3 regions of the Noviherbaspirillum sp. ST9 genome follow, and region 3 is predicted to be linked to each of the others. Evidence: predicted binding sites of a transcription regulator. Region 3 holds the regulator's gene; each other region holds the start of a gene.
What was found. The regulator FNR, encoded in region 3, switches genes on or off when oxygen is low (the NO sensors DNR and NnrR bind a similar motif). The targets are predictions, from matches to a motif close to TTGATNNNNATCAA.
Positions count from the first base shown of each region.

Region 1: ACNOHI_RS14665 (universal stress protein) is a predicted target of FNR. The motif match lies at 5,149-5,162, and genes of this name have one in related genera.
Region 2: ACNOHI_RS04945 (bacteriohemerythrin) is a predicted target of FNR. The motif match lies at 1,627-1,640, and genes of this name have one in related genera.

Region 1 covers NZ_JBLWFR010000006.1:53,523-63,700, reverse strand. Annotated here, with positions in the region: gene ACNOHI_RS14675 (ATP-binding protein) at 220-2,421, opposite strand; gene ACNOHI_RS14670 (EAL and GGDEF domain-containing protein) at 2,546-5,014, opposite strand; gene ACNOHI_RS14665 (universal stress protein) at 5,232-5,693, shown strand; gene ACNOHI_RS14660 (universal stress protein) at 5,721-6,572, shown strand; gene ACNOHI_RS14655 (DUF1272 domain-containing protein) at 6,573-6,863, opposite strand; gene ACNOHI_RS14650 (DJ-1/PfpI family protein) at 6,876-7,553, opposite strand; gene ACNOHI_RS14645 (GlxA family transcriptional regulator) at 7,638-8,600, shown strand; gene ACNOHI_RS14640 (hypothetical protein) at 8,575-9,981, opposite strand; gene ACNOHI_RS14635 (carboxypeptidase-like regulatory domain-containing protein) at 10,044-10,178, opposite strand, start outside.
Region 2 covers NZ_JBLWFR010000002.1:342,851-353,028, reverse strand. Annotated here, with positions in the region: gene ACNOHI_RS04950 (acyltransferase family protein) at 1-970, shown strand, start outside; gene ACNOHI_RS04945 (bacteriohemerythrin) at 1,002-1,406, opposite strand; gene ACNOHI_RS04940 (hypothetical protein) at 1,737-1,988, opposite strand; gene ACNOHI_RS04935 (acetoacetate--CoA ligase) at 1,990-3,963, opposite strand; gene ACNOHI_RS04930 (MFS transporter) at 3,987-5,207, opposite strand; gene ACNOHI_RS04925 (acyl-CoA dehydrogenase family protein) at 5,263-6,513, opposite strand; gene ACNOHI_RS04920 (YitT family protein) at 6,794-7,498, shown strand; gene ACNOHI_RS04915 (4'-phosphopantetheinyl transferase family protein) at 7,603-8,370, shown strand; gene ACNOHI_RS04910 (AMP nucleosidase) at 8,367-9,881, opposite strand; gene pflB (formate C-acetyltransferase) at 10,027-10,178, shown strand, end outside.
Region 3 covers NZ_JBLWFR010000005.1:57,334-67,511, reverse strand. Annotated here, with positions in the region: gene ccoN (cytochrome-c oxidase, cbb3-type subunit I) at 1-47, shown strand, start outside; gene ccoO (cytochrome-c oxidase, cbb3-type subunit II) at 62-679, shown strand; gene ACNOHI_RS12255 (cbb3-type cytochrome oxidase subunit 3) at 682-861, shown strand; gene ccoP (cytochrome-c oxidase, cbb3-type subunit III) at 854-1,783, shown strand; gene ccoG (cytochrome c oxidase accessory protein CcoG) at 1,897-3,291, shown strand; gene ACNOHI_RS12240 (FixH family protein) at 3,301-3,837, shown strand; gene ACNOHI_RS12235 (hypothetical protein) at 4,037-4,294, shown strand; gene fnr (fumarate/nitrate reduction transcriptional regulator Fnr) at 4,354-5,124, opposite strand; gene ACNOHI_RS12225 (methyltransferase domain-containing protein) at 5,375-6,283, shown strand; gene ACNOHI_RS12220 (hypothetical protein) at 6,284-6,697, opposite strand; gene ACNOHI_RS12215 (alpha-ketoacid dehydrogenase subunit beta) at 6,718-7,707, opposite strand; gene ACNOHI_RS12210 (thiamine pyrophosphate-dependent dehydrogenase E1 component subunit alpha) at 7,719-8,681, opposite strand; gene ACNOHI_RS12205 (oxidoreductase-like domain-containing protein) at 8,835-9,035, opposite strand; gene ACNOHI_RS12200 (exopolyphosphatase) at 9,089-10,027, opposite strand; gene ACNOHI_RS12195 (GAF domain-containing protein) at 10,165-10,178, opposite strand, start outside.

The DNA of each region.
Region 1 (10,178 bases), on a different contig from region 3:
GCGCGGGTTGGCGGCATCGGCCGCGATGCGCGTGTTGACCAGCACGTCGGCCTGGTCTTGACCGGCCCTTCTCCCTGGACGTCGACTTCAACCTCGTCGCCGTCTCGCACGATGACGATGTCGATTCCGGAAAAATGAAGAAACCTGTCCACGGGCGGGATGCTACGTGGCAGGCATGACCGCTGAATGACAGAAAGATGAAGCTTTGATGACAGGAAGTCAGCGTGACCCGAGCGCGTCGAGCAGGGCGTCCACGGCCTGCGGAACTTCGTAGGGTTTGGCGAGCGTGCGCACGTCGGGAAGCTGCACGCGCTGTTCGGTATAACCGGTAGCGAGCACGACGCGCACGGCGGGGAAACGGGTGCGCGCCTGCTGCGCCAGCTCGATGCCATTGAGGTTGCCGGGCATGACGATGTCGGTGAACAGGAGGTCGATCTGCTCGCCGTTATCGAGCATGCGCAATGCCTGTTCTCCATCGGCCGCACACAGCACGCGGAAACCCGCTTCCTGCAGGGCCGCCGGCACGACGTCGCGTACCAGCGGATCGTCTTCCACGAACAGCACGGTTTCGCGCCCGGCCTTGCGCTCGGGCAGCCGGCTATCCTGGCGCGGCGTGTCTACGGACCGGTCGGCGCGCGGCAGATAGAGCACGGCCTGCGTGCCTTCGCCCGGTCGGCTGCGGAGGATGAGCGTGCCGCCGTTCTGGCGTGCGAAACCGTAGGCTTGTGGCAGTCCCATGCCCGATCCCTTGCCCACGCGCTTGGTCGTGAAGAAGGGATCGAGGGCCTTGGCCAGGACCTCGGACGACATGCCCTCGCCGTTGTCCGCCACGGTCAGCCGGAGGTAATCGCCGGGAGCGAGTTCGCCCGCCTGCATGCGGAGCGTTTCATTACGCGCCTGCAGTTGCAGGACGCCGCCCTCCGGCATCGCATCGCGCGCGTTGATGGTCAGGTTCAGCAGCGCCAGTTCGAGCTGCAGCGGATCGACAGTGACGGGCCAGAGCTGCAACGGCACATCGAACTGGAAATCAATGTCGGCACGCAAGCCGCTGCGCAGCAGCGACGCCATTTCCATCAATTGCCGGTTCGGATCGATCGTCTCCAGCCGCGCGTCCTGCACCCGTCCAAACACGGCAAGCTGACGTGTCAGTTCAGACGCGCGCTGCACCGCACGCTTGCAGGACTCCAGGGAGGAGACCGCCAGCGGTTCCGTCGTGCGCAGGCGGGCCAGCTCGAGGCCCGTGGTGACGGTTTGCAGCACATTGTTGAAATCATGGGCAATGCCGCCGGTGAGCCGTCCCAGCGCTTCCAGTTTCTGTGCCTGCAAAAGCGCGCGCTGCGAGCGTTCGGCGGAAGCCACGGCCTCGGCGACACGCTGTTCCAGGCTGGCGCGCGCATTGCGGATATCCTCGCCCGCCTTGGCAATGGCCTCGTTGACCGCGTCGATTTCCAGCGTGCCGGTGTGTTCATGCTCGATATGCTCTCCGCGTCCGAGCCGTTCGGCCGCCCGGCGCAGCAGCTCCACGGATCGTGCGGTACGCCGCGCGACGGCAATGGCGGCAAGCGCAGTCAGTGCGATCACGAACAATGAAATGCCCGCCATCAGCAGGGCGGCATCCTCGGCCGGCTGCTTGAGCACGCTGCTGGGCACGCTGACGAAGAACGTCCAGCCCGACGTTGGTGCACGGCTGAAGAACGCCGTTGCCGGCACGCCCGAGAGGGTGCGGCCCTCATGGAATCCCTCGCCGGTGCGCAGCGCGGCGGCGAAATCTCCGCGCACCTGCTTGCCCACGTACGTCTCCGGTTCCTTGCTGCGGGCGAGCAGGACGCCGTCGCGATCCACGATCCCGGCATGCCACTCCCGCGGAAGGCGCTGCTCGCTGAAGACCGTTTGCAACTCCTTCACGGTCGACCCCATCATCAGGTAATACACCACCTTTCCGTCGCGCTTGACGGGCACCTGCACGCCGAAACTGGGCCCATTTCCGCTCGGCGCCATATACAGGTTGGTGATGAGCGTGACGTCGGGCGGATGCCGGCTGCGCAGCTCGCGGGCAACCGGCAGCAGCTTCGGCAAGGGGGTGCCGTAGGGCAGGCGGGTGTTAATGATCTGGTCGACGCCGTTGATGTGGTGCAGGATGATGGCCGCGTCGCCCTGCGCAAGCGCCTGCGCGTAGCGGTAGAAGGCCTCGAAATCGCCCCGGTCCAGCGTGGGCGATGCGGCCAGCGTCTGCAGCAATGCCTCCCTCCTGGCCACCTCCTTGTCGATCACCAGCGCCAGCGCGCGTACCGTTTCGCGCATGTTCTCGCGGTGAAAGGCGCGCTCTTCCTTGTACATGTAGACGATGCCGAAAGCCGCCACAAGGAAGGCGGGAACCAGGACAGCGAGAACCAGCAACAGCAGGCGAGTTCGAATGCGCATGGAATGTTGTTGTCGTTGCCGCCGATCCGGCAACGGAGAAGTGGATGTCAGAAGGAAACCATTGCAGGCGAACGTCGTCAAGCGGATTCTTCACGCGCTGACAAGTTCGTGCGAATACGCAAACTCAGTGCATCGCATGCCGCTCCGGCTGGGCCGCATGAAACCAGTGGACGAACTCGTCCGCCGTCAGCGGGCCGCTGAAATAATAGCCTTGCGCCTGGTTGCAGCCATGTCCGCGCAGATAGTCGAAGATGTCTTCCGATTCGATGCCTTCGCCGACGACCTGGAGGTTCAGGGTGCGGCCGAGCGCGAGCACGGTATCGGCAATCACCTGGCTCTTGGCATCGTGGCCGATGCGGCTGACGAAGGACTGGTCGATCTTCAATGCGTCGATCGGCAGGCTGCTCAACAGGCGCACGCTCGAAAATCCGACACCGAAATCGTCGAGTGCAACGCGGATGCCGATGGCGCGGATCTCTTCCAGTGCGGTGATCGTGTCGTTCACGTCTTCCAGCACCGAACTCTCCTTGAGTTCGATCTGCAGGCAGGAAGGATCCATGCCGCTATCCTGGAGGCTGTTGGCCAGGTAGCGGATGAAGGAGCGCTGACGGAACTGCTGGGGTGCGACATTGATGGCGATGTTAATTGCCGGCAGCCCGGCCTGGCGCCACTGCTGGTGCTGGCGGCAGGCTTCCTGCGCAACCCATTCGCCGATGCGGTTGATCAGGCCGGCCGCCTCGGCCACGTGCAGGAACTGCGCCGGCGCCAGCATGGCGCCATCGGGCATGGGAAGGCGCAGCAGTGCTTCCGCGCCGGAGGGGGAAGCGCTGCCGACATCCATCACCGGCTGGTACAGCAGGAGGAATTCGCCGCGCTCGACCGCATCGCGCAGGCGCAGTTCGAGCTGGAGATGCTGGTCCGCGCCCTGGTCGATGGCGGGATTGTAGAAGCGGTAGCGCTTCCGGCCCGCCTTCTTTGCCTCGTACATGGCGGCGTCGGCGCACTTGATCAGGGCGTCGAGGTCGCCGCCATGGCGGGGATAGAGGCTGATCCCGATCGAGGGCGAGAGATGCAGCTGCAGGTCGCCGATATGGTAGGGCTCGCTCAGCTTCTCGACGATATTGCGCGCCACCGTTGCGGGGCCGTGTACGTCATCCGGATGCGGCAACGCTACCACAAACTCGTCACCGCCGAGACGTCCGACGATGTCTTCCTGCCGGGTGCAGTCGCTGAGCCGCTTGGCCACCTGCTTGAGCACCTGGTCGCCGACGCCATGACCGTACGTGTCGTTCACCGGCTTGAAGCGGTCGAGATCGATGAACAGCAGGGCGCCGCTGCTGCGCGTGCGCTGTGCGATGGCGAGCAGATGCTCGCAATACTCGAACAGCAGGGCGCGGTTCGGCAGGCCGGTCAAGGGGTCGCGCTGCGATGCGTGGCGAATGCGCTGTTCGGCCAGCTTGATGTCGGTGATGTCGAGCGTGGTGCCGACGAAGCGCGTGTGCCCATCCTGGTCCACGAGCGATTCGCCGTTGACCTTGAGCCAGCGTTCCGCGCCGTCGCTGAGGCGAAGGATGCGGTATTCGGTAAAGAAGCGGCCGGTGCTGCCGGGCACGGTGAACTTGCGCGCGGTCCGGTCGACGCGCTCCCGGTCGTCCGGATGAATGCAGGAAATGAACAGGTCGTAGTTGACCGGACGGTCCTGCGGCACGCCATAGGTGCGGCGGTTGGTTTCATCCCAGAGCAGTTCTCCGGTTTCCGTGTAGAACTCCCACAAGCCGAGGTTGGTCAGCTCCGCCGCCAGCCGCACGGTTTCCTGGCTTCGCCGCAAGGCATCGCCGGCGTGACGGATGTCATCGATGTCGGTGGAGCAGCCGTACCACGCGAGCACGTTTCCCTCGGCATCCTTCAATGGCACGCCGTGCGCGAGGAACCATCGATAGCTGCCATCGGCGGCCCTGCCGCGATGTTCGATGCGGAAGTCATTCCCGGTATGCAGCGCATGTTCGACAGCCCGGTGCGTGGCTTCCTGGTCGTCGGGATGCACGGGGGACGCATAGTTCTCGCCAAGATCCAGTTGCGGTCCCACATACTGGCGGAACCGGTCGTTGACGTAATTGATCCTGCCGTCCGGCGACATGACCCAGACGAGTTGCGGCATGGAATTGGTGATCAGCCGGAAGCGCTGCTCGCTTTCCGCCAGTGCCTGCTGCGCGCGGATGCGCTCGGTGACATCGCGCATGAAGAAGACCGTGGCTTCCTGTCCGCCTTCGACACGGGCAGGTGTTACGCTGGCGGCCATAGTGACGAAGCTGCCATCCTTGCGGACAAAGGTCTCGACGATTTCGTGCACGCTTTTGCCGTTGGTATACGCGCGATACAAGGGACATGCCTCGCGGGGATAGGGCGTGCCATCGGGACGATGGTGATGGATGAGGTCGTGCAGGCAGGCCCCGGCGAACTCCTCTTCGGAATAGCCGAAGATCTTCACCGCCGCCGGATTGGCGTAACGGACGCAACCGCTTGGGTCATTGACGAAAATAGGATCGACCGCGCTTTCGGCAATCGCGCGGTAGGGTTCGATAGGCGGCAGCACCGCGGTTCCTTGGAATTGTTTCTAGTAACTGGAATTCAATCTTCCGGTTCGACCGATACACCGACACAAGGTTCTTCGAGGAAGTGTTGGGCCGCAGCGCAGGGAGACATGCCGCCGCCCTTTTCCCGGATTGATTGACTGAGATCAACCGGGTGCCGTGCATTTGCTGCAGTGCGTGACTATAGTGGATTCAAGGGAAACCAAGGGGAGCGACACCATGTATACGCGGATACTAGTCCCGACCGACGGGTCCGAGCTGGCCGAATTCGCCGCGCTGGCCGGCGTCGAGTTTGCCGCCATGTGCGATGCGGAAGTTGTCGGACTCCATGTTGCGCCGGAGTACCAGTATCCGGTCAGCGTCGAGATCATTCCGCCGTCCTATCCTACCGAAGAGGAATTCCGCGAGGCGACGCGCAAGACCGGCGACGGTTACCTGGCCGGCCTGTGCAGCGCGGCCGCCGAATCCGGGCTCAAGGTGACGGCCATGACCGTCCATTCGAACAAGCCCGCGCACAAGATTGTCGAGATGGCGCGGGAAATGAACTGCGACCTGATCTTTATCGGATCCCACGGGCGCAGCGGCATCGAGCAATTGCTGGTGGGTAGCGTTACATCGAAAGTGCTTTCGCTGTGCGATATCCCGGTGCTGGTTTACCGGAGGAAGAAGGAGAAACACTGACGAGTCACTTCACCGAAGGAGGACGACATGTCATACAAGACCATCATCGTGCATGCGGACAAGTGCCGGCATGCGAAGCAGTACATTGACCTGGCCGCGTCGATCGCCGTGCAGGAAAACGCACATCTGGTCGGCGTCGCGACGACCGGTGTCTCGCGTTACATCTACCAATCCGGCATGATGGACCCGATGGTTCCCCCCGCCTCGAACCATCTCGCGCATCACCTCGAAGCACTGCGCCAGCGGGCGCGCCACGCGCTGGACGATTTCGAGACCCAGATGCAGAACGCGGACGTGCGATCCTGGGAAAGCGCCATGATCGACGACGAGGCCGGCGCCGGGCTGGCACTGCGCGGCCGCTACAGCGACCTGCTGGTGCTGGGCCAGGCCAACCCGGATGAACCATCGCCGGTGGTGCTGCCCGACTTCCCGGAATACGTCGTGCTCAATGCGGGACGTCCGGTGCTGGTTGTTCCGCACGCCGGCCGCTTCGAAGGCATCGGAAAACGGGTGCTGGTGGCATGGGACGCCGGGGTGAGTGCGACACGCGCGGTCGTCAACGCGATCCCGATGTTGCGGCGGGCGGATATCGTCGAGGTGGCGGTGTTCAATGCCGAGGAAAGAGGCGACGCCCACGGCGATGTGCCGGGCGCCGATATCGCCCTCTACCTCGCACGCCATGGCGTCAAGGTGAACGTGATCCGGCAGAAGACGCGCATCGATGTCGGCAATTCCCTGCTGTCGCTCGCGGCAGACCTCGGTTCCGACATGCTGGTGACCGGCTGCTACGGGCACTCGCGCTTCCGCGAAATCATGCTGGGCGGCGTCACCCGCACGCTGCTGGAGTCGATGACGCTGCCGGTGCTGATGTCGGCCTGATCATCGCTGGTGCGGCGGGATGTCCCGGAATCCCGCCGCGAACGCTGCGTGCTTTTCCCGATCCACCGGCTTGTACACGACCTTGCCGCTTGGCGGATTTTTTGCCAGCTTTGCCTGTGGACGGATGGGACGCGGGGCAAACCCGCCGCCACAGTTCGGGCACACGTTGTCGAGTACCGCGTCCACACAATCGCGGCAGAAGGTGCATTCGAAGCTGCAGATCATCGCTTCGCTCGCGTCCGGCGGAAGCGACTTGTTGCAGTGTTCGCAGCTGGGGCGCAGTTCAAGCATGGTGAAATCCTTTCACACGGGTACGCTGAAAATCTTTTGTTCGGCCAGCACCAGCTTCTCGTGCTGCATTGCGCGCAGGCGGGCCGTGATCTCGCTGCCTGCCTTGTCCGGCGTGCCGCAATCGAAGGGCGGTTGCGGATCGTATTCGAACGCGAGCTGGAGCATCTTCGCCGTCTCTTCCCCCGCCAGTTCCGCCGCCAGCGTCAACCCGAAATCGATGCCCGCCGTAACGCCGCCGCCCGAGATGCGGTTGCGGTCGCGCACCACGCGCTCGGCCACCGGCTCCGCGCCAAAGCGATGCAGGTAATCGCGCCACATCCAGTGGCAGGCGGAACGGTAGCCCTTGAGCAGGCCGGCCGCCCCCAGCAGCAGGGCGCCGTTGCAGACCGACGTCACATAGCGCGCGCCCTCCGCCTGCCGACGGAGGAAGTCCAGCACCTCGGCATCGAGCACCATGTCGCCAACGCCAAATCCGCCCGGTACGCACAGGACGTCGAGCTGCGGACAGTCGGCGAACGACACGGTCGGATTGATGGTGAAGCGGGCATCGGTCTCGACCGGCTCGTACCGCTTCCAGACCAGGTGCGTCTTCGCGCCGGGCACGCGGCTCAGGATCTGTAGCGGCCCGGTCATGTCGAGCTGGGTGACGTTGGGAAACAGCAGGAAGCCGATATGGATGGGTGTTGTCATGGGTGTTCCTCGGGGAATGGGATGAAAACGATTCTAGGCCTGTGGCATCTGGCAGAAATGACAGAAAAGCGTTAAATTCTGCCAATGCCCCATACCCTTGCCATCCTCGTTTTCGACGGCGTCCAGATCCTGGATGTCACCGGCCCGGCGTCCGTCTTCGGCGGCGCCAACGATTGCTGCGGTCGCACTTTCTACGACGTCCATATCGTGTCGGCCCGGGGCGGCACGGTCAGCAGCAGTTGCGCGGTGCAGCTCGCCACCCGCGCGCTGCGCACACTGCCGCCGGAGAGCGTCGATATCCTGCTGATTGCCGGCGGCGACGAACACGTGCTGCGCCGGCTGGCAGGCGACCGCATCATTGCCGACTGGGTCAGGAAGGCAGGCGCCTCGGCCAAGCGCTACGGATCGATCTGTACCGGCGTATTCCTGCTTGCCGAGCTGGGCATGGTGGACGGCCGCCGCGTCGCGACACACTGGTCGGCCTGCAAGGAACTGGAGTCGGATTTCCCCGCCGTGGAGGTGGACGCCGATTCCTTGTACGTCGAGGACGGCGATCTGTGGACCTCGGCCGGCGTGACGACCGGCATCGACATGTGCCTGGCGATGGTGGAACGGGACCTTGGCAGCAAGGCCGCGAACCGCATTGCTGCACGACTGGTTTTGTACGCGCGCCGTCCCGGCTATCAGTCGCAGTTCAGCCCGGTGCTGAAGGCGCAGGCGAAGGCGGGCGCGCCTTTCGGCAAGCTGGTCGACTGGATGGCTGCCAACCTGCAGCAGCCGCTCGATGTGCCGCAGCTCGCGGAGCGGGTGGCAATGTCCGAGCGCAGCTTCTACCGCAAGTTCACGGCGACGATGGGAGAGACGCCCGCGCGCTTCGTCGAAGTTCTGCGGGTGGACCGCGTCCGGCACTTGCTGGAAACTGGCCGCAGCCTGAAAGAGATCGCCGCGCAAACCGGTTTCTCCGGAACGCCGCAATTGACGAAGGCATTTGAGCGGCGCTTTGGAATCACGCCGCAGCTGTTCAGGGAGACGAGAGTCCCGCCTTGATCCGGTCGGCGATTGCCTGGTTGATCGTCGCCAGACCCTGCATCGCCATCCGCCCGGTAGCAGGACCGTCGAGATCCACTTCCGTATCGGTGCGCCTAGTCTTGTTGGCGCCCATCCCTGCAAGGTTGGTCAGGAGGCCCATCGTCCTGCCGACCGCATCCTTGTCCGTATCGTAGCCCCCGACCTCGCGGAAGGACGCAAAGCTGCCGTCGACCACCAGTGGCCCGTTCATGCGCAGGATGTTGGTGTGCGCATGACTCTGCACCAGCAGGGTATCCGGCGCCATGCTGATCGACATCCCTTCGCCGGCGCTGGCGCTCGATCCTCGCTTGATCATGGTCATCCCCGAGCCGGAAGATTCCAGCGCGGCGATGTTGACGGCGACCGAGATCGACAGGGCTTCCAGGTTGCTCTTGCTCCATTCGATGCGCTTGCCGATATTGCCCGCGCCCAATCCCGCAAAGCCGCGCGCGTGGACCTTCGTGCCGGTCGGCGCCATCACCAGGAACTTGCGCTCGGCATGCCCGTAGTTCTTTTCGATGAACACCGGCTTGCCCGGCTTGCTGGCCTCCTCGGTGGCTTCGTAGATCGCGCCGTTCTCGCGCTCGAAGGCTTCCCGGTCTTCCGGCTTGATGCCCGCCGCGGTCAGGCGCGCCTGGAAATCTTCCCAGGCCTTGTCGGTGATCGCCTGGAAGGCAGCGACATCGATTTGCGGCACCGCGTAATTGACCTTGGCCCGAGTCGAACCGTAGTCCCGGCCCGGCAGGTAACTGCCGCGCGTATTGGCGCTGACCTGTCCACCGATGTCGAACAGCACGCGGAATTCGGCGATATAGAAACGCTTCCCCTTCATATCCAACTTGCCTTCGACGAGGCCGTCGACCGGCAGGAGCGTGACCGGCGCGGCGAGCGCCGGCTGGATCGCGGCCACGGTCAGTGGCGAGGGAGCGTGTTGCGCGATCTGCTGGAACTGCTCGGCAGTCAACTGCTTGCCGCCCTGTCCGCCGGGCTGGCATTCCTTTGCAGAACCGAGGCGGACAAGGAAACCCTTGCGCGCCTGGGCCTGGGTGGCCTTTTCCTGCGCATCGGCGTCGGGCGGCGCCTTCTCCCCGGCGGGTTGCTGCGAGGCCTTGCTTACCATCGCACCCAGCGCGCCGAACAATCCGCCGGAACCTGAACCGGCATTCTTCTCCGTCGTCGCCCCCGCCGCAATGAATCCATCCATGGCCTGGGTTTCCTTGGCGATCGCTGCGCAATCCAGTTCAGCGTCGCCAGCCTTGACCCGTTCGATGGCCTGGGCCGCTGCGCAACTGGCACCAATTGCAAGCACTACAGGCAGGACATGCCGGACGAGCCGGCGTGGGGAGTCGGAGCGTTTCATGCTTTTCCTCGCGGGTTGAACGGGTCATGCCATCCACCGGAACGGCATGACCCGATGCCTGCTTATTGCAGGTTCACGGTGAATGCACCGGCGGCGCAGGTGGACGCGTAGGTGTAATTCAAGTTCGCCGCGCCCGCCAATCCACTCTGCCCGGCGAGCGCCTGGCTGACCGATGCGTTGCCCGTACCGCAGGAACC
Region 2 (10,178 bases), on a different contig from region 3:
GGTCATGCCGGAAGTCTTCGATTGGCTCGGCACACAGGGGCGCATTGCCGTGCATGCCTTCCTGGCCATGGGCGGATTCCTTGCGGCCCGTTCCCTGTCGGCGAAAAATACTGCTGTGCTGGCGCCGGTTGACGCTGTTGTACGGCGCTTCGTCAAGCTGGTTCCTGCATTCATGGCAGCGATGCTTCTCGCGGTCGCGGCGTCCGCGCTCGCGGCGCAATGGATGACGCATGATTCCATTTCGGCAATGCCGAGCCTCGGCCAGATCCTGGCGCATGCCCTCCTGCTGCACGGCGTGCTGGGCGTGGAGTCGATTTCGGCCGGCGCGTGGTACGTCGCCATCGACTTCCAGCTGTTCGTGATGATGACCCTGATCCTGCATATCGCGGCGCATCCCCGCATGCCCACGCGGATGGCGCCGGCCTTGGTGGCCTTTTGCACGGCCGCGTCGCTGCTTTATTTCAATCTCGATTCGTCCTGGGACGCGTGGGGCCCCTACTTCTTCGGCAGCTATGGACTTGGAGCGCTTGCGTGGTGGGCGTCCGAGCGCGCCCGCACGTCACTCCGGGTCCTGGTCTTGTCGGGGTTGATCCTGCTGCTGGGCGGACTTGCGCTCGACCTTGAGTTCCGGAGCCGTATCGCCGTCGCACTCGGCACCGCGTTGTTGCTCGTACCGGCCTGCCGCGGCATCATCCGGCTACCGGGCCAGGACAATCGTCTGGTCGGCTACCTCGGACGCATTTCCTATGCGGTCTTCCTGGTGCACTTCCCGGTATGCCTGATCGTGAATGCATTCTTTACGCGTTATGTGCCGGCTGTGCCTGAGTTGCAGGCCGGCGGCGTGGCGCTCGCCTGGCTTGCGAGCATTGCGGCGGGTGCGGTCTTCCATCGTTGGGTCGAACAACCACTGGCCGCGCTGACATCGCCGGCCCGGACGGCCTCCCGCTCCGCTCACGCACCGTCGAACTGAAACCAGCCGCCCTCGGGCGGCTGGTCTTGTCTTAATGCGCCATATCGTGTGTGGCGAGGGCCAGTTCCTTGTCCGATTTACCGATGTGATTGATCAGCCAGTCGCGCAGGAAGTGGAGTACCTGGATGGACAGGGTCGCGGCACCGCTTTCGAATTTCGCCTGTAGTTCGAGGACCTGCGCGAGCAGCTTTTCATGCTCGGCCTTGTGGTCGGCCAGCCCCGGGAAACTGATCTTGCGCATCAGGTCTTCCTCGCGGCGGAAGTGCTCCTTGGTGTAGGTGATCAGGTTATGCAGCACCTTGCCGAGGACATCCTTTCCCTTGCCCTCGGACATGAGGACATGAAGGCGGTTGACCATGTCGATCAGCTTCTGGTGATCGCCATCGATAAAGCTGTTGCCCACGGCGAGGTCATTGGACCATGTCAGATATGTCATTTTTTTTGTGCTCCCAGTGAGATTGTCGAGGTGGCGCGGTGATGCCGGACGTTGTACCGACAGGACTGCCGACGACACCGCCATGCACCCTCGCGGCAGTATCGTCTCTCGGCGGGGCTGGGGCCGTGAGCGTCAGGCCAGGAGGCAATGCCTTATCCTGGATCAAGACGAGGAACGAGCATAAGCAATCGGCATGCCAATGGGAAATGTGTCGAAAACCTTAACCTGGATCAAGTTTCGGGCGGAGTTCGCCTGTCCATTCCTGTAAATAAGAGAGGCGCATTCCTGCATTTCAGAAAATGCAACACGCGGACGGCGGAAAGACGCGCGCTACTGGAACATCGCGTCGACCATCGAGTAGCCGCGCATGAAGCCGGCCTCCACCGCCGCCTCTTCAGAGGGAAAATCGCTGTCGTCGCCGGATTCGGCGGCCAGTTCGCCTTCGGACGTGGAATCATCGCCGGGTTGCGTAACGCGCACGGTATAGTCCCAGGCCTTGCCCCGTTCGTCCTTCGGAAGCGCGGTCACATGCACCTCCATGCCCTTGTACGCTTCGGTATGCCAGTCCTGCTCCTGTTGCATGTCACGCCTCCCGGTGCCGTGCGAAGTCCACGAAAAATTCAAGGCTGCCCGGGTTGCTCATGGCATCCGGGTTCGCTACTTCATCGACCTTCATGCCCAGCAAAAGTTTCTTGACTGGCAGCTCCATCTTCTTGCCCGTCAGCGTGCGCGGCACCTCCGTTACGACGAACACGTCGTTCGGCACGTGCCTCGCGGACAGCGCCGTCCGGATGCCCTCGGCGATGCGTGCCTTGAGTATCTCGTCGAGCGTGACGCCGGGGCGCAGCACAACGAATAGCGGCATGTAGGACTCCCGCCCAAGGTATTCCAGGTCGACCACCAGGCTGTCGAGGATTTCCGGCATCGCTTCGACGACACGATAGATTTCGCTGGTGCCCATGCGGATGCCATGCCGGTTGATGGTCGTATCCGAGCGGCCGTAAATGATGGCCCCGCCGCGCGGCGTGATGCGCAACCAGTCGCCATGCCGCCACCATCCGGGATACATGTCGAAGTAACTGTCGCGATAACGCAGGCCCTGTGCATCGTTCCAGAAGTAGAGCGGCATCGAAGGCATCGGCTTGGTCACCACCAGTTCGCCGACTTCGTCTTCGAGCGGCCGGCCCTCCTGGTCCATTGCATAGACCGCGATGCCCAGGCAGCGGCACTGCATTTCGCCGGCATACAGCGGAATGATCGGGCAGGCGCCGACGAAGGCTGCGGCGATGTCGGTGCCGCCGCTGATGGAGGCCAGCAGGATATCCGGACCAAGCTGATCGTAGATCCAGGTGAAGGCTTCCGCGGGCAGCGGCGAGCCGGTCGAACCGATGGTGTGCAGCCGATCCAGCTTCGCCAGCTTGCGCGGTGCGATGCCGGCTTTCATGCAGTTGGCGAAATACGCGGCGCCGGCACCGAATACGGTCAGGTCCGCCTCCTCCGCGAACTTCCATAGAGTGCCAAGGTCCGGATATCCGGGATTGCCGTCGTAGATCGCGATCGTGGCGCCGAGCAGGAGTCCTGTCACCTGGGAGTTCCACATGATCCATCCGGTCGTCGAGTACCACATGAACCTGTCCTGCTCGCCGAGTCCGGTGTGCAATCCATGGCCTTTCAGGCTCTCGATCAACACACCGCCCTGGCCGTGGACGATGGGCTTGGGCATGCCCGTGGTGCCGGATGAGTAGACCACCCACAAGGGATGGTCAAACGGAAGCTGCTCGAAATGCATTTCGGTGTCGTTCACCAGCAATTCCTGCCAGGAATGCGCGCCGTCGAGCCGCGCCTCCTTGTCGAGGTACGGCAGCAGCACCACCTGTTCAAGACTGGGCAAGGCCTTTACCAGGCCCTTCACCACCTCCAAACGGTCAAAATCCTTCCCGCCGTAGCGGTAGCCATCGACCGCCAGCAAGACCTTCGGTGCGATCTGTCCGAAGCGGTCGAGCACGCTGGGTGTGCCCATGTCGGGGGAGCAGCTCGACCAGATGGCCCCGATGCTGGCGCAGGCATAGAACGCGACCGCGGTTTCGGGAATGTTCGGCAGGTAGGAGACGACGCGGTCGCCGGGCTGCACGCCCATGCCGCGCAGTGCGTTGGCAACGGCGGCGATCTGGCTGCGGAGTGCATTCCATGACAGCTCGACCGTCGGTCTCACCTCGGACCTGCCGATGATGGCCGGCCGTTCGCCGGACTCTCCCTCGCGGTGGAAACGGAAGACCTGTTCCGTGATATTGAGTCGGCTGCCGGTGAACCAGGTGGCGCCGGGCATCTTCATCCCATCCAGGACCTGTTCCCACGGTTTGCTGCTACGAATGTCAAAGTACTGCCAGATCGATTCCCAGAACGCGGGCAGCTCGTCGACCGACCACTGCCACAGCGCCTCATAGCTGTCGACATTGACCTTCTTCTCGCGAGCGAGCCAGCGCATGTACTCCTTCATGCGGCTGGCTTCGATACGGGCAGGACTGGGCGTCCACAACGGACGCGGATGGTCATTCATGCTTTTGTCTCCTCGAGTCTTTTTTATTGACGCGCCGGGCGCGACTTCAACTTCAGGCTGAAACGAACTGCAACGGCAAGCACGCCGACGGCGCCGACCAGCATCACATTGGACGTGCCCAGACGTCCGACGAGCGCACCGGCGATTCCCACGCCGACCGACTGCCCCATGAAGAAACACGAGGCAAACGCAGACACCGCCGCGCCACGCCGCTCCGGCGCCATCTGCGTTGCGTTGATCTGCAAGGTGTTGTGCAACATGTAGAACCCGAGGCCGGCGCCGAAACATCCGCCGATTGCCCACCACCAGACAGGGGCGAGTCCTGTGCCGAGCAGCGCGAGCGCAACGAATACCCCGCCCCACAGGGACAATCCGACTTCACCCAGCTTGCGCACCAGCGTCGCCGATGCCACCGCGAACACGAAGCCCCCGAGCCCGAAGAGCATGACCAGCGCGCCGGATGAGGTGAGCGACATGCCGTAGGTGTGATGCATGTGGGACGCGATGAAGGCGAACGCGCCGTACAGGAATGCGCCTTCGAGGAAGACCGTGAGCAGTACCATGCGCGCCCATGGCAACGAAAGGATGTGCCGGAACTCGCCAGCCATCCGCGCAATGACGGCGCCTTCGGCACGGCGCACCTTGCGCGCCGCCTCGGGAAGCCTCCGGTTCAAACCAAACAGGGCGAGGCTGACGAGCAGGAAGACGCCGGCAACGAAAAAGAACGGCAGGCGCCAGTTGCCGGCGTCCGCCGCCAACCCGCCGATCAGGACCCCCGTGGCAAGCCCGAGAATCTGGCCGATCAGAAAGCGCGCCAGCACCGGCTGACGCTGGTGATAGGGAATAACGTCGCCAATCCATGCCATGGACAGCGGAATAATGGCAGCCGCCGTCGCGCCAGCCGTTAACCGCGCGGCCAGCAAGGGAACAAAGCCGGGGGCCAGCGCGCAGAAAAGCGAAGTCAGCGCACAGGCAAGCGTGGCGAAGGCGACGACAAGGTACTTTCCATACCGGTCGCCGACAGGTCCAAAGAACAGCTGCGACAGGCCGTAGGCAATCGAGAACACCGTGATGACGTTGGAGGCATCGCCGAGCGATACGGAAAACTCCTGCGCCAGTTGCGGCAGCATCGGATCTGTCACGCGCAATGAGATGCCGCTGCCGAAGGCGGCTAGCGACAGCAAGGGAACGGAGAGCGCGGGGATGCCGGTGACGCCGGACTGTTCTGGACTGGAAAGAGTCATGAAACCGAATGAGGCAATGCTGCGTCTTGTGTATGCAATGCCAATCATTCTAGTGTCAAACCAGATCGGGCGTATTCAGGTAGGGCAAAGTCGCGCCGCGCCTTTCCGCCGCCGCGTCCATTTCCTGGCGCGCGACGGTGCGCAGATGCACCTCGTCGGGTCCGTCCGCGATGCGCAGCACCCTTCCCCATGTCCACAACTCGGCCAGCGGCGTGTCGGGGCTTAGCCCCATCGCCCCGAACACCTGCATCGCGCGATCGCAGATCGTCGTGTGCAGCCGTGGCACGATCGCCTTGATCATTGCAATCTCGCGTGCAGCTCCCTTGGAACCGTACTGGTCGATTATCCACGCGGTCTTGAGCACCAGCAGGCGAGCCTGCTCGATCTCCATGCGGGACAGCGCGATCCATTCGGCAACGTTCGCATGCTGGTGCAAATAGCGGCCGAAGGTGCGGCGATCCGCCGCGCGTTCGCACATCAGCTCCAGTGCCAGCTCGGCCTGCCCGATCGAGCGCATGCAGTGGTGGATGCGTCCAGGGCCGAGGCGCGCCTGGGCGATGGCAAAACCGGCTCCTTCCTCATGGATGAGATTGCCGGAGGGGACGCGCACGTCGCGGAACACCATTTCGCAATGCCCGCCCGGAAAGCTGTGATTCATCACCGGTATATTGCGCACGATCTTGAGGCCCGGGGTGTCGAAAGGCACGATCACCATGCTCTGCCGGCGATGCACTTCCGCATCCGGATCGGTCACGCCCATCACGATGGCGAAACGGCATAACGGATGGGCTGCGCCTGAAATGAACCACTTGCGCCCGTTGATGACGTACTCGTCGCCCTCACGCCGCATCGAAAGCTGGATGTTGGTCGCGTCGGATGAAGCGACGTCGGGCTCGCTCATCGCAAAGCAGGACCGGATGCTGCCGTCGAGCAGCGGCTTGAGCCAGCGTTCGCGCTGCGCTTCGCTGCCGAACATGTGCAGCAGCTCCATGTTGCCGGCATCAGGCGCGCTGCAGTTGAATGCCTCCGCCGCCCAATGCACCCGGCCCATGATTTCCGCCAGCGGCGCGTATTCGAGGTTCGTCAGTCCCTGGCCGCCATGCTCCTTTTCAAGCGCGGGAAGGAACAGGTTCCACAGCCCCTCGGATTTCGCGATCTCTTTCAGGTCCTCCATGCATTGCGGATGCTGCAGGCCGTCACCGACTTCTTCGCGCCACAGCGGCAGGTTCGGCACCACGTAGTTGTCCATGAAATCCTGCAACTGCCGCTTGAGCTGCCGGACACGCGGTGAAAACTCGAAATCCATGGGGTCTCTCTGAAAAATGATGAAATCGATGGATCGTTGGAATGCGTTCTTGCACGCCGATCAATCTGCGGAAAATGGTAATTGGCCCCGAACAATCATTCAAATGAATGCTTCTCATCCGAAGTTATAAATTCGCTGCATGCGCCGTCCGCCGCGCGGGGTTTGAAATTCTTGATCGAGGTCAATAAAATCCGCGACGCGAGTGGATTAAGCTTGCGCGCACATTAACCTTCGTGATCGATCCTGCATTCACAAGATGTTGCGATCCCATACCGATTCCATGACCATGCATAACCGCCACGCTGCGGCCGCCCTGCCCGGCCCGGTTCCAACCGAGACCCTGCCTGCCATGATCGACCAGCACGATCGGGAGTCGGGACAGACGAAAGCGCTGCAGCAGCACACGCTCTTCGACGACATGCAGGCGCTGGTAACCGGCACCCTGCTTGTATCGCTCGGCGTTGCCATGCTGGGCAAGGCGCACCTTGTCACGGGCGGCACGGTCGGCATCGCCTTCCTGCTCCACTATTTCACCGGCTTGAGCTTCGGCAAGCTCTTCTTTGCCATCAACGTGCCCTTCTATTTTCTCGCAGTGAAAAAGATGGGATGGAAATTCACGCTGAAAACGTTTGCCGCCGTCGGGTTGCTTTCGGCGTTCTCCGAGCTCCTGCCGCTGGTGTTCACAATGGAGAACCTCAATCCGCTGTACGGCGCCATCATGGGCGGCCTGCTCTGCGGCGTCGGACTGCTGGTGCTGTTCCGCCACCGGGCCAGCCTCGGTGGCATCAATGTACTGGTTCTGTACTTGCAGGAGCGTTACGGCTTGCGTGCCGGCCTCGTGCAGCTCGGACTCGATGCAACCATTCTCATGCTTTCGATTCCCATGATTTCCATGACGTCTGTCGCGATCTCGCTCCTCGGCGCAGCAATGCTGAACCTGACCTTGGCAGTGAACCACAAGCCGGGACGGTATATGGCGATCTGAGTGTAAAAATGTGGCGGCGCACCACGGAAGTCGTCGAGATAGGACGCCCGTCGTGCCCGAATCTGCCGTATTATTGCCGAGTGACAATGCGATCCGAAAAAACGATGCCTGCAGCCTCACCGCATATAAGCGCCCCGGTTGATCTGAAGGTCGACGCCAACTCCCCGCTCGACCTCGACTACCCTGCGCTGACCGATGGCAGTGCCCTCTGCATCGGTCTTTCCTTTGACTGGCGCCACCAGACGGCGCTCCATTCCTTCGCCCTGAAAAACACGCTGCAGGACGAGCACGCCCGCGCCGCACGATTCCCGCGTCAGGAAGACAGTATCCGCAACCTCCTGGGGCGAACGATGCTGCGTCGTGTAGCCGTGCATTACGGCGGCATGGATCCGGCGCAGATCATTCGCAGCAATACCTGGGGCAAGCCCGAACTCCCCGGATGCTCCGTCGGCTGCAATGTCAGCCACGCCGGCAGCCAGGTATGGGTGGCGGTTTCCCGATTCCCTCGTGTCGGGATCGACGTCGAAATGACGAACGCGACGCAGGAATACCACGATCTCGCAGCGGGACTCCACCCCGACGAGATCGCCGCCCTGCGCCGCATGCCCGACGGCAAAGTCGCCACGGTACGCTGCTGGAGCCGCAAGGAAGCCATTTCGAAAGCGACCGGCATGGGCGTCGCTCTGCCGCTGCGTGCCTACGCGGTGGAATGCGACCGGCGCGCGTCAGGCTGGTTGCGGCTGCCGCCGCCGCGCACCGCGATCGAGGACTGGACGACGGCGGACCTGCCCATCGCCAAGGATTATGTCGGCGCCCTTGCGATCGAAGGGCGCTGCGACAGGATCACCATCCTTCGATTGAAAGTCACTTAGAGGAAAGCCACCTCGGCAAAGCTGCGCAGCTTCCGGCTGTGCAGCTTGTCTACTCCCTTGCGACGCAACAGCTCGACCGCGCGGATGCCGATGCGCAGATGCTGGTCGACGCGCTCCCGATAGAACTGGTTGGCCATGCCGGGCAGTTTGATCTCTCCGTGCAGCGGCTTGTCGCTCACGCACAGCAAGGTGCCATACGGCACCCGGAAGCGGAAACCGTTGGCGGCAATCGTGGCGCTCTCCATGTCCAGCGCAATCGCGCGGCTCTGGCTGAAGCGACGCTCCGGCGTACGCTGCGGAAGCAGCTCCCAGTTGCGGTTGTCGGTGCTGGCCACCGTCCCGGTGCGCATGACGCGCTTGAGGTCATAGCCCTTCAGCTGCGTCACTTCAGCCACCGCCGATTCGAGTGCAACCTGTATTTCCGCAAGCGGCGGAATCGGCACCCACAGCGGCAGGTCTTCGTCCAGCACATGATCTTCGCGCACATAGCCGTGCGCCAGGACATAGTCGCCCAACTGCTGCGTATTGCGCAGCCCCGCGCAGTGGCCGAGCATCATCCATGCATGCGGACGCAGCACGGCAATGTGGTCGGTGATGGTCTTCGCATTGGCCGGGCCAACACCGATGTTGACCATGGTGATGCCGCTGCCGTCGGCGCGGATCAGGTGATAGCCGGGCATCTGCGGCAACCGCGGCGGCGCCTTGCCGATATCGTCACCTTCCTGCACCGCCTCGCCGACGCGGCGCGTAATGACATTGCCCGGTTCCACAAAGGCAATGTAGTGATCCTCGTCAGCAGGCGCATCCGGGTCGGGGACACGGTTCATGATCTCGTGTCCGAGGCGGACGAATTCATCGATGTAGAACTGATAGTTCGTGAACAGCACATAGTTCTGGAAGTGCTCCGGCGCCGTTCCCGTGTAATGGCGCAGGCGATGCAGCGAATAGTCCACGCGCGGCGCGGTGAACAGCGAGAGCGGCTGCGCTTCTCCGGGCGGCGGCTCGTACGTGCCATTGGCGATGCCATCATCCATCGCGCCGAGGTCCGGCAAATCGAACATGTCGCGCAGCGCAAGGCGGCGTTCTGCCGTCATGCTGCCTTCGATATGGTCGTCCTGTGCGAATGAAAAGTGGATCGGGATCGGCTGGGCGCTCACCCCCACCTCCAGCTGCACGTGCTGGTTCTGGCTGTGGTTCTTGAGCAGGAGCCGCAACTGCTCCGTGTAGTAGTTCTCGAACAGGTCCGGTCGCGTGATCGTGGTTTCGAACGTACCCGGCCCCGCGACGAAGCCGTACGACAGGCGTGAATCGGCCCGCGCAACCGTCTCCGTCTGGATGCGCACATACGGATAACAGGCTCGCACGCGCGACGGAAAGCGCTCGCCGTTGACGAAGCGCTGCAGGTGGTCCCGCAGATGCGTGATGCTGGAATCGTAAATTTCGCGAATACGCCGCAGCGCGTCGACGGCATCGTCAAAACGTTCGGCCGTGATGTGATTAGGGCTAAGCAACTTGCTACTCCTGAGAGGTGAATGCGGCCGGAATGCACACGGCCCATTGCAGCTATTGTAACGGCATGTCCACGCCTGCGAAGCATTCCCGCTGGAACTCACTCCTGCACCGTGTGTCGAACCGGCGCATTCAGGAGATTCGATCATGAACACGGTTGTTGAAGCAGCAGTAATCGAAAAGGCAGCACAGATTGAAAAGGCAGCGCAGGAAAAGCGCGACGCATGGCGCGGCTTTCGCGGTGAAGACTGGCGCGGAGCCATTGCGGTCCGGGACTTCATCCAGCAGAACTACACCGA
Region 3 (10,178 bases):
GCAAGACTGTTGATGCACGCATCCCGGCCTACGCGTCGCACGCTTGAATCAAGGAGCAAAAATGAAGAAATTTACCCATGAACTGATCGAGAAGAACCCCTGGCTGATGATCGCGCTGGTTCTGCTCGTGATCAGCGTCGGCGGCCTCGTTGAAATCGTGCCGCTGTTCTTCCAGAAGTCGACCACGGAACCGGTCGCGGGCCTGCAGCCGTACTCCGCGCTGCGCCTCGCCGGCCGTGACGTGTACATCCGCGAAGGCTGCTACAACTGCCACTCGCAGATGATCCGTCCGTTCCGCGCCGAGACCGAGCGTTACGGCCACTACTCGGTCGCCGCCGAGTACGTGTACGACCGCCCGTTCCAGTGGGGTTCCAAGCGTACCGGTCCCGACCTGGCACGCGTTGGCGGCCGCTACTCGGACGAATGGCACCGTACCCACCTCGACAATCCGCGTAACGTCGTTCCGGAATCGAACATGCCGAGCTATCCGTGGCTCGCCACCACCAAGGTCGACCCGCAGTCCGTCGCACCGAAGATGGTCGCGCTGCGCAAGCTGGGTCATCCGTACTCTGACCAGGAAATCGCAGACGCAGCGAAATCCGTCGAAGGCAAGACCGAACAGGACGCGCTCGTCGCCTACCTGCAAGGCCTGGGCATCCAGATCAAGGCGAAGAGGTAATCATGGGCTTCGAATCTTTGATCATGGACGCGCGCAATATCGTGACCGTGCTGAGCTTCCTGACTTTCATCGGTATCGTCTGGTGGGCATACAGCGCGCGTCGCAGCGCAGACTTCGAAGCGGCAGCCAACCTGCCGTTCGCTGACGAACAAATGCAAGCTGCGGAGAAACAACATGGCTGACTTTACAAGTGAATTCTGGAGTATTTACGTTGCGCTGCTGACGATCCTCGGCATCGCAGGCTGCGCCCTCCTGCTGTGGCAGCAGTCGCGCGTCAAGATCGTGGTCGAGGCGGGCAAGGAAGCCGACACCACGGGCCACAGCTGGGATGAAGGCCTGTCTGAGCTGAACAACCCGATGCCGCGCTGGTGGATGTGGCTGTTCTACATCACCATCGTCTTCGGTGTGGTCTATCTGGTTCTGTACCCCGGCCTCGGCTCGTTCAAGGGCAAGCTGGGCTGGGAATCGCGTGGCGAGTACCAGGAAGAGCTGAAGAAGGCAGACGCCGACTACGGCCCGATCTTCGCCAAGTACCAGGCGCAGGACCTGAAGACCGTTGCAGCCGATCCGCAGGCGCACGCCATGGGCGAGCGTCTGTTCCTGACCTACTGCGCACAGTGCCACGGCTCTGACGCACGCGGCAACAAGGGCTTCCCGAACCTGACCGACAAGGACTGGCTGTATGGCGGCGACCCCGAAGTCATCAAGACGACCATCATGAACGGCCGTAACGGCATGATGCCTCCGATGGGTGCCGCAGTGGGTGGCGACAAGGAAGTGGAAGCGGTTGCGCATTACGTGCTCAGCCTCTCCGGTTCGACTGCCGACCCGATCAAGGCTTCGTTCGGCAAGGAGAAGTTTGCCGCCTGCGCAGCCTGCCACGGCCCGACCGGCCAGGGCAATCCGGCGATGGGCGCTCCGAACCTGACCGACAAGACCTGGCTCTATGGCGGCGGCGCGGAAACCATCATGGAAACGATCCGCAAGGGCCGTACCGGCACGATGCCGGCCTTCAACGAGTTCCTGGGTGAAGGCAAGGTGCACCTGCTGGCTGCTTATGTCTGGAGCCTCTCCAACAACAGCACCTCGGTGGCACAGAAGTAATTAGAGAATCTCGGCTCTAATCGCATGGCGGCAGCGAAGCTTGCCGCCGCCATGCTTATTACATAAGGTACCATTCCGGTCTCTTATGTAATAAAGATCAAGCGAGTCAATCAATGAGCGAACCTGCACCGAAGGTTTCCGTCATTCGGATGTACAAGGCGCGCGAAGAAATCTATCCGCGCGAAATCAAGGGTTGGTATGCCAGCTGGCGCTGGGTCTGCGTCTGGCTGACGCAGATTGTGTTCTACGGACTGCCATGGCTGTCATGGAATGACCGGCAGGCCGTGCTGTTCGACCTCACCGCCCGCAAGTTCTACCTTTTCGGCGTTGTGCTGTGGCCGCAGGACTTCATCTATCTTGCGCTGCTGCTGATCATCTGCGCATCCGCGCTGTTCCTGTTCACTGCGGTCGGCGGGCGTCTCTGGTGCGGCTACTCGTGTCCGCAAACGGTCTACACCGAAATCTTCATGTGGATCGAGAGCAAGATCGAGGGCAACCGCAGCCAGCGCATGCGTCTCGACAAGCAACCGATGTCGGCGTCGAAGTTCGCCAAGAAAACCGCCAAGCATCTCGCATGGGGTGTGTTCTCGCTCTGGACCGGTTTCACGTTCGTCGGCTACTTCACGCCAATCCATGAGTTGTCCGCATCGGTGATGACGCTCGGTCTCGGCCCCTGGGAATGGTTCTGGGTGCTGTTCTACGGCTTCGCCACCTATGGCAACGCCGGCTGGATGCGCGAGCAGGTGTGCATGTATATGTGCCCGTATGCGCGTTTCCAGAGCTCGATGTTCGATCCCGACACGCTCATCATCACCTACGACAAGGAACGCGGCGAGCCGCGCGGCGCGCGCAGCAAGTCGGCAGGCAAGTCCTCGCTCGGCGATTGCATCGACTGCTCGATGTGCGTGCAGGTCTGCCCGACGGGCATCGACATCCGCAACGGCCTGCAGTACGAGTGCATCGGCTGCGCAGCGTGTATCGACGCCTGCAACTCCGTCATGGACAAGGTCGGCGCACCGCGCGGACTGATCCGCTACTCGACCGACAATGCGATGCGCAACAAGCTGTCGGACAAGGAAATCCGCAAGCGTGCGACGCGACCGCGCGTGCTGATCTACAGTGCGATCCTGCTGGTTATCATCGGCGTGTTCTTCGGCTCGCTGTACACGCGCACGCCGCTGAAGATGGATGTGATCCGCGACCGTGGCTCGATGGGGCGCGAGGTGGAGGACGGCATGATCGAGAACGTGTACCGCCTGCAGATCATGAACACCGACGAGAAGCCGCACAAGTACAAGCTGAGCGTGTCCGGCGTCGAATCGATCGCACTTTCCACACCGGAAGTGGTCGAACTGAACTCGACCGAATCGCGTGCAGTGCCCGTGCGAGTTCGCGTCGGCCCGGGCAAGGGTGAAAAAGGATCCAACAAGATCACATTTGAATTGCAGGCCATCGACGACGAGCGCCTGCACGTGAAGGAAAAAGCGGTATTCATCGTGCCGCGTTAAGGAGATGACATGCAAGCTGCAGCCATGCCACCGAAAATGAATGAACAACAGCCCTGGTACAAGCATCGCTGGCCCTGGCTGTTGATGCTGGGGCCCGCAGTCGTTGTCGTGGCCGGCATCTACACGACTTACCTCGCCGTGTCCCAACAGGATGCGCTGGTGGTCGACGACTACTACAAGCAGGGCAAGGCAATCAACCAGGACCTGAGCCGCGACCGCAAGGCAGCGGCGATGGGACTGAATGCTTCGCTGCGCTTCGATCCGGCGAGCGGAAAACTGGTCGGGTCGATCAGCAGCCAGGCGCAGCCGTTCTCCGGCAAGCTGTACGTGAACCTCGTGCACTCGACGCAGCCGATGAAAGATTTGAAACTCGAGGCAACGGCAGACCAGCAAGGCCAGTTCGCCATTGCAGTGCCTCTTCTCGATATCGCGCGCTGGAATGTGGTGGTCGAAGGCGAGCAGCGCGACTGGCGCCTTGCTGGCGAGTGGATGTGGCCGCAGCAGAAGCAGGTTGATATGAAGGCGGACCAGACGGTCCAAAGGTAACTCCGAAGTAGGATATTGTCTTACGTCTGGCAACAAATTCAATGCTGGTGCACAATATCCGCAGCACGATCGTTCTCATTCTCGTGAATGAGGTTCCCGAAATCGGGAATGTCAATAGTTCGAAAGTGGGAATGGTGACCAGTGCTAAATCCCGGTACAGCTTTACACCGATTGTTCGGAGTGAAAGGAGGGTAGGTTGATGGCGCGACTGATGATGGTCGTCTTGTGGCCGTCGTTTCTGGTGGCGATCGTTGCGGAGGGATTTTTCTTCTCGATGTTCGACCCCTACGACCTGTCGCTGTTCGGGACATATCCGGACATCAAGCCGCTGGCGGTCTACAGCATCGGGTTCTTCTGCTTCTGGCTGTTCTGTTCACTTGCCAGCATGCTCACCTTCTACCTGATGGCCGTGCCAAACGAGGCGCCCGCAGGCCGGCGCAACTTCCGGGGCTTGTAAAAAAACAAAGGCGAGGGCGCCATGCGCCGCTCGCCTTCTTTTTGGCCGCTACCGCGCGTTCAGGCGCAGGACTGCGTGCCTTGGGCGACTGCCTTGAGGGTGGTCGGGTCGAGCAATTCCAGTTCGCGGTTGTTCACCTTGATCCAGCCCTGCTTCTTGAACTTGGACAGCAGGCGGCTGATGCTTTCAATGGTCAGGCCGAGATAGTTGCCAATCTCTTCACGCGTCATCCGCAGCTGGAAGCTGGTGGACGAATAGCCGCGTACCGAATAACGTGCGGACAAATTCGTCAGGAAGGCTGCGAAACGCTGTTCCGCGCGCATATTCCCCAACAAAAGCATGACACTTTGCTCACGGGTGATTTCCTGGCTCATCATCCGGTGGAAGTGATGCAGCAGGGTGGGCATCTCGGCGAACAGCGCTTCCAGGCGGGCGAACGGGATTTCGCAGACTTCGCTGTCTTCCAGCGCGATCGCGTTGCAATGGTGGCGGTCCGTGCTGATGGCATCCATGCCGAGCAGCTCGCCGGCCATCTGGAAACCGGTGATTTGCTGATCGCCGCTCGGGTTGATCTGATGCGTCTTGAAGTGGCCCAGGCGGATGGCGTACAGGTTGGTAAAGGGATCACCCACGCGGTACAGGTGCGCGTCGCGCGGCACCTTGCGGCGGCGGCCGATGATCTGGTCCAGCTTCGCCATGTCCAGCTCGTTCAATCCCATCGGCAAGCACAGCTGATGCATGCTGCACGCCGAGCAGCGGGCGCGAAGCTCATGCACGGTAGCGGTCGGCTGCTGCACTTGCTGGGGCGGGAACGGGATGGTTTGAGTCATGTCGGCAGGATTTAGGCGGTGCAGGATCATTTTCGAGCCCTTTTCCAAACTTTAGGAATAATTGCTGTTATGGCCTTGAATTGAGCCAGGTCAAGCAATGTCATGCAAACCCCGTGCCAACTCACCCAAAACGGGTGAACAGGATGGCAATCCTGGCGCATCTTGCGGAATTGGATTCGGGGCGGGGGTCGATAATGTACCTCATTCCGCAAATGCTTGCGCCCAACTACCCATATCCGCAGGGAGACACATGCTGACCGAACGCGAGATCGAAAGCTGCTATCTGGGACAATTCATCCCGCTGCACTACCACCACAACATGCTGATGGACAGCCGCCGTATGGACGGCTTCAAGGCTGCCATCAACGCTGCCGTGTTTCCGGGGGCGAAGGTGCTGGAGCTTGGCGGCGGCACCGGCGTGCTGTCCTGGTTTGCCTCGGCCAAGGCCGAGAAGGTCTGGTGCGTGGAGTTCAACCCCGAGCTTGTGGCCGAGGCACGCCGCCTCCTGGCGAGGAACAAGGGCGGCGACAAGGTCGAAGTCATCCATGCCGACGCGTTCGAATACCTGCCACCCGAGCCAGTCGACGTCGTGATCTGCGAAATGATCCACGTCGGCATGCTGCGCGAAAAGCAGGTGCAGATGATCGAAGCGTTCAAGCGCCGCTACCGCGCGCGCTTCGGCGGCAAGCTCCCGGTTTTCCTGCCGGAGGCTGCCATCATGGCAGTGCAGCCGCTCCAGCAGGCGTACGACTTCCATGGTTACCAGGCGCCGATCGTCCAGTTCCAGGAGCCCTCGCACATCCAGGCCGGCAGCGTCGAGCTGGCGCAGCCTGCTGTATACAGTGTCCTCGACTTCAGCCAGGACACTTCCGAAATAATCCAGTGGGAAGGGTGTTTCACGATGACACAGTCCGGCTGTGTCAATGCGCTGCGCTTCATCACCAAGAACATCCTGACCGTGCTCGTGAAGCAGGGCACGACCATCGACTGGCTTAACCATTACATGGTGCTGCCGTTGGGCGAACCGGTGCAGGTTGTAGCGGGCGACACCCTGCGCGTCAGCTTCCAGTATCGCGCCGGCGGATCACTGCCGTCGCTGCAGCAGGCGATGCGCGCGGAATGCGTCGTCGTCGACGAACGCATCCCGGCCTACGCCTGATTACTTCTTCAAATTAAGGAAAATATTCGCCGCGAAGACCAGGATTCCGAGTGCGGCGACGATTTCCGAAAACGCGAGCACGGGGATGAGGCCGCGCTGGCCGCCGATCACGAAGGCCAGCGAAACCGCCATCACCGGCAGCGAAATGTTGTGCAGCCAGAAGTGCGCCTTCGCGAGTTTGCTCGCTGCCGCTTGCGGAAATACGCTGTAGACAAGTCCCGCCACGGCCATTGTGGCCCAGCCGAGCAGGTTGATGTGCGCGTGGACCGGTCGCATGGTGAAGTCCTCGCTGGCCCCCATCATGATGCCTAGCCCGACCCCGACGATCAGGTACAGGACGGCAAGCTTCAGCCAGAGCGCGCCGGCGGTGGAAAAGGCGGGTTGAGTTTGGGCGAGGGACGGAGTGGTGTGCATGATCGTTCTTCCTTTCTTTTTCAGACGAGTTGTTCTTCCTTGACGGCGGCGGTGTGTCCAGCGAGTTGGAGTGCGGCGGCCACGACAGCGTCCGGCTGAGGCATGAAGGCCTGTTCCAGTACATAGCTCGAAGGCGTGGGTGCATCAGGCCCGGTCAGGCGCATGACGGGCGCCTTCAGCGAACTGAAAGCATGTTCTGCCACGATCGCGCTGATCTCGGCGCCGACACCGCACATGCGGCTCGCCTCATGGACGATGAGCAGCCGGCCGGTCTTCCTCACCGAACGCAATATCGTTTCCTCGTCGAGGGGCTTGAGGGTGCGCAGGTCGATCACTTCCGCATCGATGCCGCGCTCTTCGAGCTGTGCGGCCGCCTGCATGCAGGTATCGACCATCTTCGCGTAGGAAATGATCGTGACGTCCGCACCCTTGCGCCGCACTGCGGCCTTGCCGAGCGGGACGACATGTTCACCGTCGGGCACGTCCCCCGAGGCATGAACAAGCGGCATGTCGACGAAGAAGAGCACCGGGTTGTCGTCGCGGACCGCGGACTTCAGCAGTCCTTTGAAATCGGCGGCATTCGACGGCATCACGACTTTCAGTCCAGGGCTGTGCACGAACCAGGCTTCGAGGTTGTGGTTGTGCTGCGCGCCGACGGTCCATCCGCTTCCCGTCATGGAAAGTACGACCATCGGGAATTCGAACTGGCCTCCCGACACGTAGCGGAGTTTGCCCGCGCTGTTGACGATCTCGTCCATCGCAAAGCAGAGGAAGGGCGCGAACAGCATGTCGACCACCGGACGCAATCCGGTTGCCGCGGCACCGGCCGCCGTTCCCGCGATGATGCCTTCAGCGAGCGGCGTGTTACGAATGCGCAGCGGACCGAATTCCTTCGCCAGTTCCTTGCGCTTGGTCGCGACACCTTCGCCGAACATCAGCACGCGCGCGTCGCGGCGCATTTCCTCGGCCAATGCGTGTTCGATGGCTTCATTGACGGTAATGTGTGGCATGGTGGTACTCCTCAAGCGTAGACGTCGGTAGTGAGTTCGGACGGGACAGGGAAGGGTGAGGCAGCAGCGAAGGCAGCCGCGCGTTCCACTTCCGCGGCGATGCGCTCTTCCATCAGCGCGATGTCATCCGCTTTCAGTGTTCCATTCTTCAGAAGGCGTTCGCGCGTCATGACGACCGGGTCTTTCGCGCGCCATTCCGCCAGTTCCCGCGCGTCGACATAGGACTGGTCGTCCGGCTCGAAATGGCCGCGCAGGCGATAGGTATAGGTTTCCAGCAGGTAGGGCTTGCCGGTCTTGCGGATATGCGCGACGGCTTCCACCGCCGCAGCATGGACCGCCTCGACGTCATTGCCGTCCACGGTGCGGGTGGCCATGCCGTAGCCTTTTGCCCATTCGCTGACGTGGTCGATGTTCATGGTTTCCTTGCGGTGCACGAAGGCCTGCCACTGGTTGTTTTCGCAGACGTAGAGAATGGGCAGGTCCCATACCGATGCGAGGTTGAGCGATTCATGGAAGATGCCTTCACAGGCAGCGCCGTCGCCGAAGAAGCAGGCGACGATGCCGTCCTGCCTGAGCATCTTGGTCGAGAGCGCAACGCCGGTGGCCAGGGAGAGTTCGCCGCCGACGATGGTCGACGTCAGGACGACGCCCAGTTCCTTCGCGGAGATGTGCAGCGAGCCACTCTTGCCCTTGCAGTAGCCGGTGCTGCGACCCATCACCTCGGCCATCATGCGGCCCGCGTCGGCGCCGCGCGCGAGCAGGTGGCCGGCGCTGCGATGGTTGGTCAGGATGCGGTCGGATGCGCGCAGGGCGCGCACGACGCCGACCGCCGACGCCTCCTGGCCAACGGCGGTGCAGGTGCCCGCCATGCTGCCGGCGGCCTGCAGCGCGGCCGCTTTTTCTTCGTATGCCCGGATCAGCATCATGCATTCGAGCATGGATGCGGGGCTGCCCTCGGTTGTAGTGTGATTCATGAATGTCCCTCTTCAACGGTTCGGAATCGAGGGACGAAGTCTAAATCGCGAACCGGCGCAGCAGCACGGCCCGGAACGGGCTTAAGATTTTTTTAAGATGAATTGAATGAAGTTTTAGGAAAGCCCGCAGCGAAGGTTTCCGCGCGGATGCATTCAGGGCAGGTCGACGTTGTCGTCGTGCATGAGCCGGGCGATCTGCGCTTCCCAGGTCTTCAGCTCGGCACGGTAGCGCTCCATTGCCAGCGCGTGCAGGTCGAACACGCAGGGCTCGCAGCCGCTGCGGCAGCAGTCGCCATCTTCGGGCGGTTCGGGCGGCAAGGGTTTGGGCGGCAGGTCGGGAAAATCGTGTGTCATGTCGGCGGCCGGGCGCAAGGGTTGGCGCGCCCGAACCGCGATTTTAGCGTGCTTCAGCCGTCAGCGTTGATCTTCGCCACCAGCTCCTGCAATACCTGTTCGGCCTTGTCGTTGTCCACCTGGCAGGTGCCGGCGTTCTCGTGCCCGCCGCCGCCGTACTTCAGCATCAGCTCGCCAATATTGGTCTTCGAGCTGCGGTTGATGATCGACTTGCCCGTGGCGAATACCGTGTTCTGGTTCTTCAATCCCCACAGCACATGGATCGAAATGTTCGTTTCGGGGAAGAGGGCGTAGATCATGAAACGGTTGCCGGCGTAGATCGTTTCCTCTTTGCGCAGGTCGAGCACGATGAGATTCTTGTGGACGGTGGAGCAGCGCGTGAGCTGATCCTTGAATTTCGCTTCGTGTTCGAAATACAGGTTCACACGCTCCTTCACGTCCGGCAGTTCCATGATCTGCTCGATGCTGTGGTTCCTGCAGTAATCGATCAGGTCCATCATCAGGTTGTAATTGGAGATGCGGAACTCGCGGAAGCGGCCGAGCCCGGTGCGCGCATCCATGAGGAAGTTCAGCAGGTCCCACTTCTCGGGATGCAGGATTTCGTCGCGGTTGAACTGCGCCGCGTCCCCCTTGTCGACGGCGGCCATCATGTCGTTCCATGCGGCCGGGAAGGCGATCTCGCCGCCGTAATAGTCGTAAACGACGCGGGCAGCGGAGGGCGCGCGCGCGTTGATGATGTGGTTGGTCTTGCCGCCCGCGTTGCGCAGGGTTTCGGAAAAATGGTGGTCGAAGGCGAGATGGGCACCCGGCACGTAGGGCAGGTTGGTGGTGATGTCGCGATCGGTAATCTCGATCTTCCCGTCCTGCATGTCCTTGGGATGGACGAACTTGATGTCGTCGATCATGTCGAGGTGCTTGAGCAGCACTGCGCAAACCAGTCCATCAAAATCGCTGCGCGTCACAAGGCGGTATTTCTGGTCTTCTGCAGGCATGGAGGCTCCTTGGCCGGAAAACTGCGGTCTCTGAATATGTTTTTCGCAACGCCTATCCATCCGGGCGCTGCCGTGGAGAAATATTACGCCTGCCGCCGTGTTGGGGACAAGTCGTTGACGGGGGAAATTTCAGTCGCTCAAGCGGCGTGCA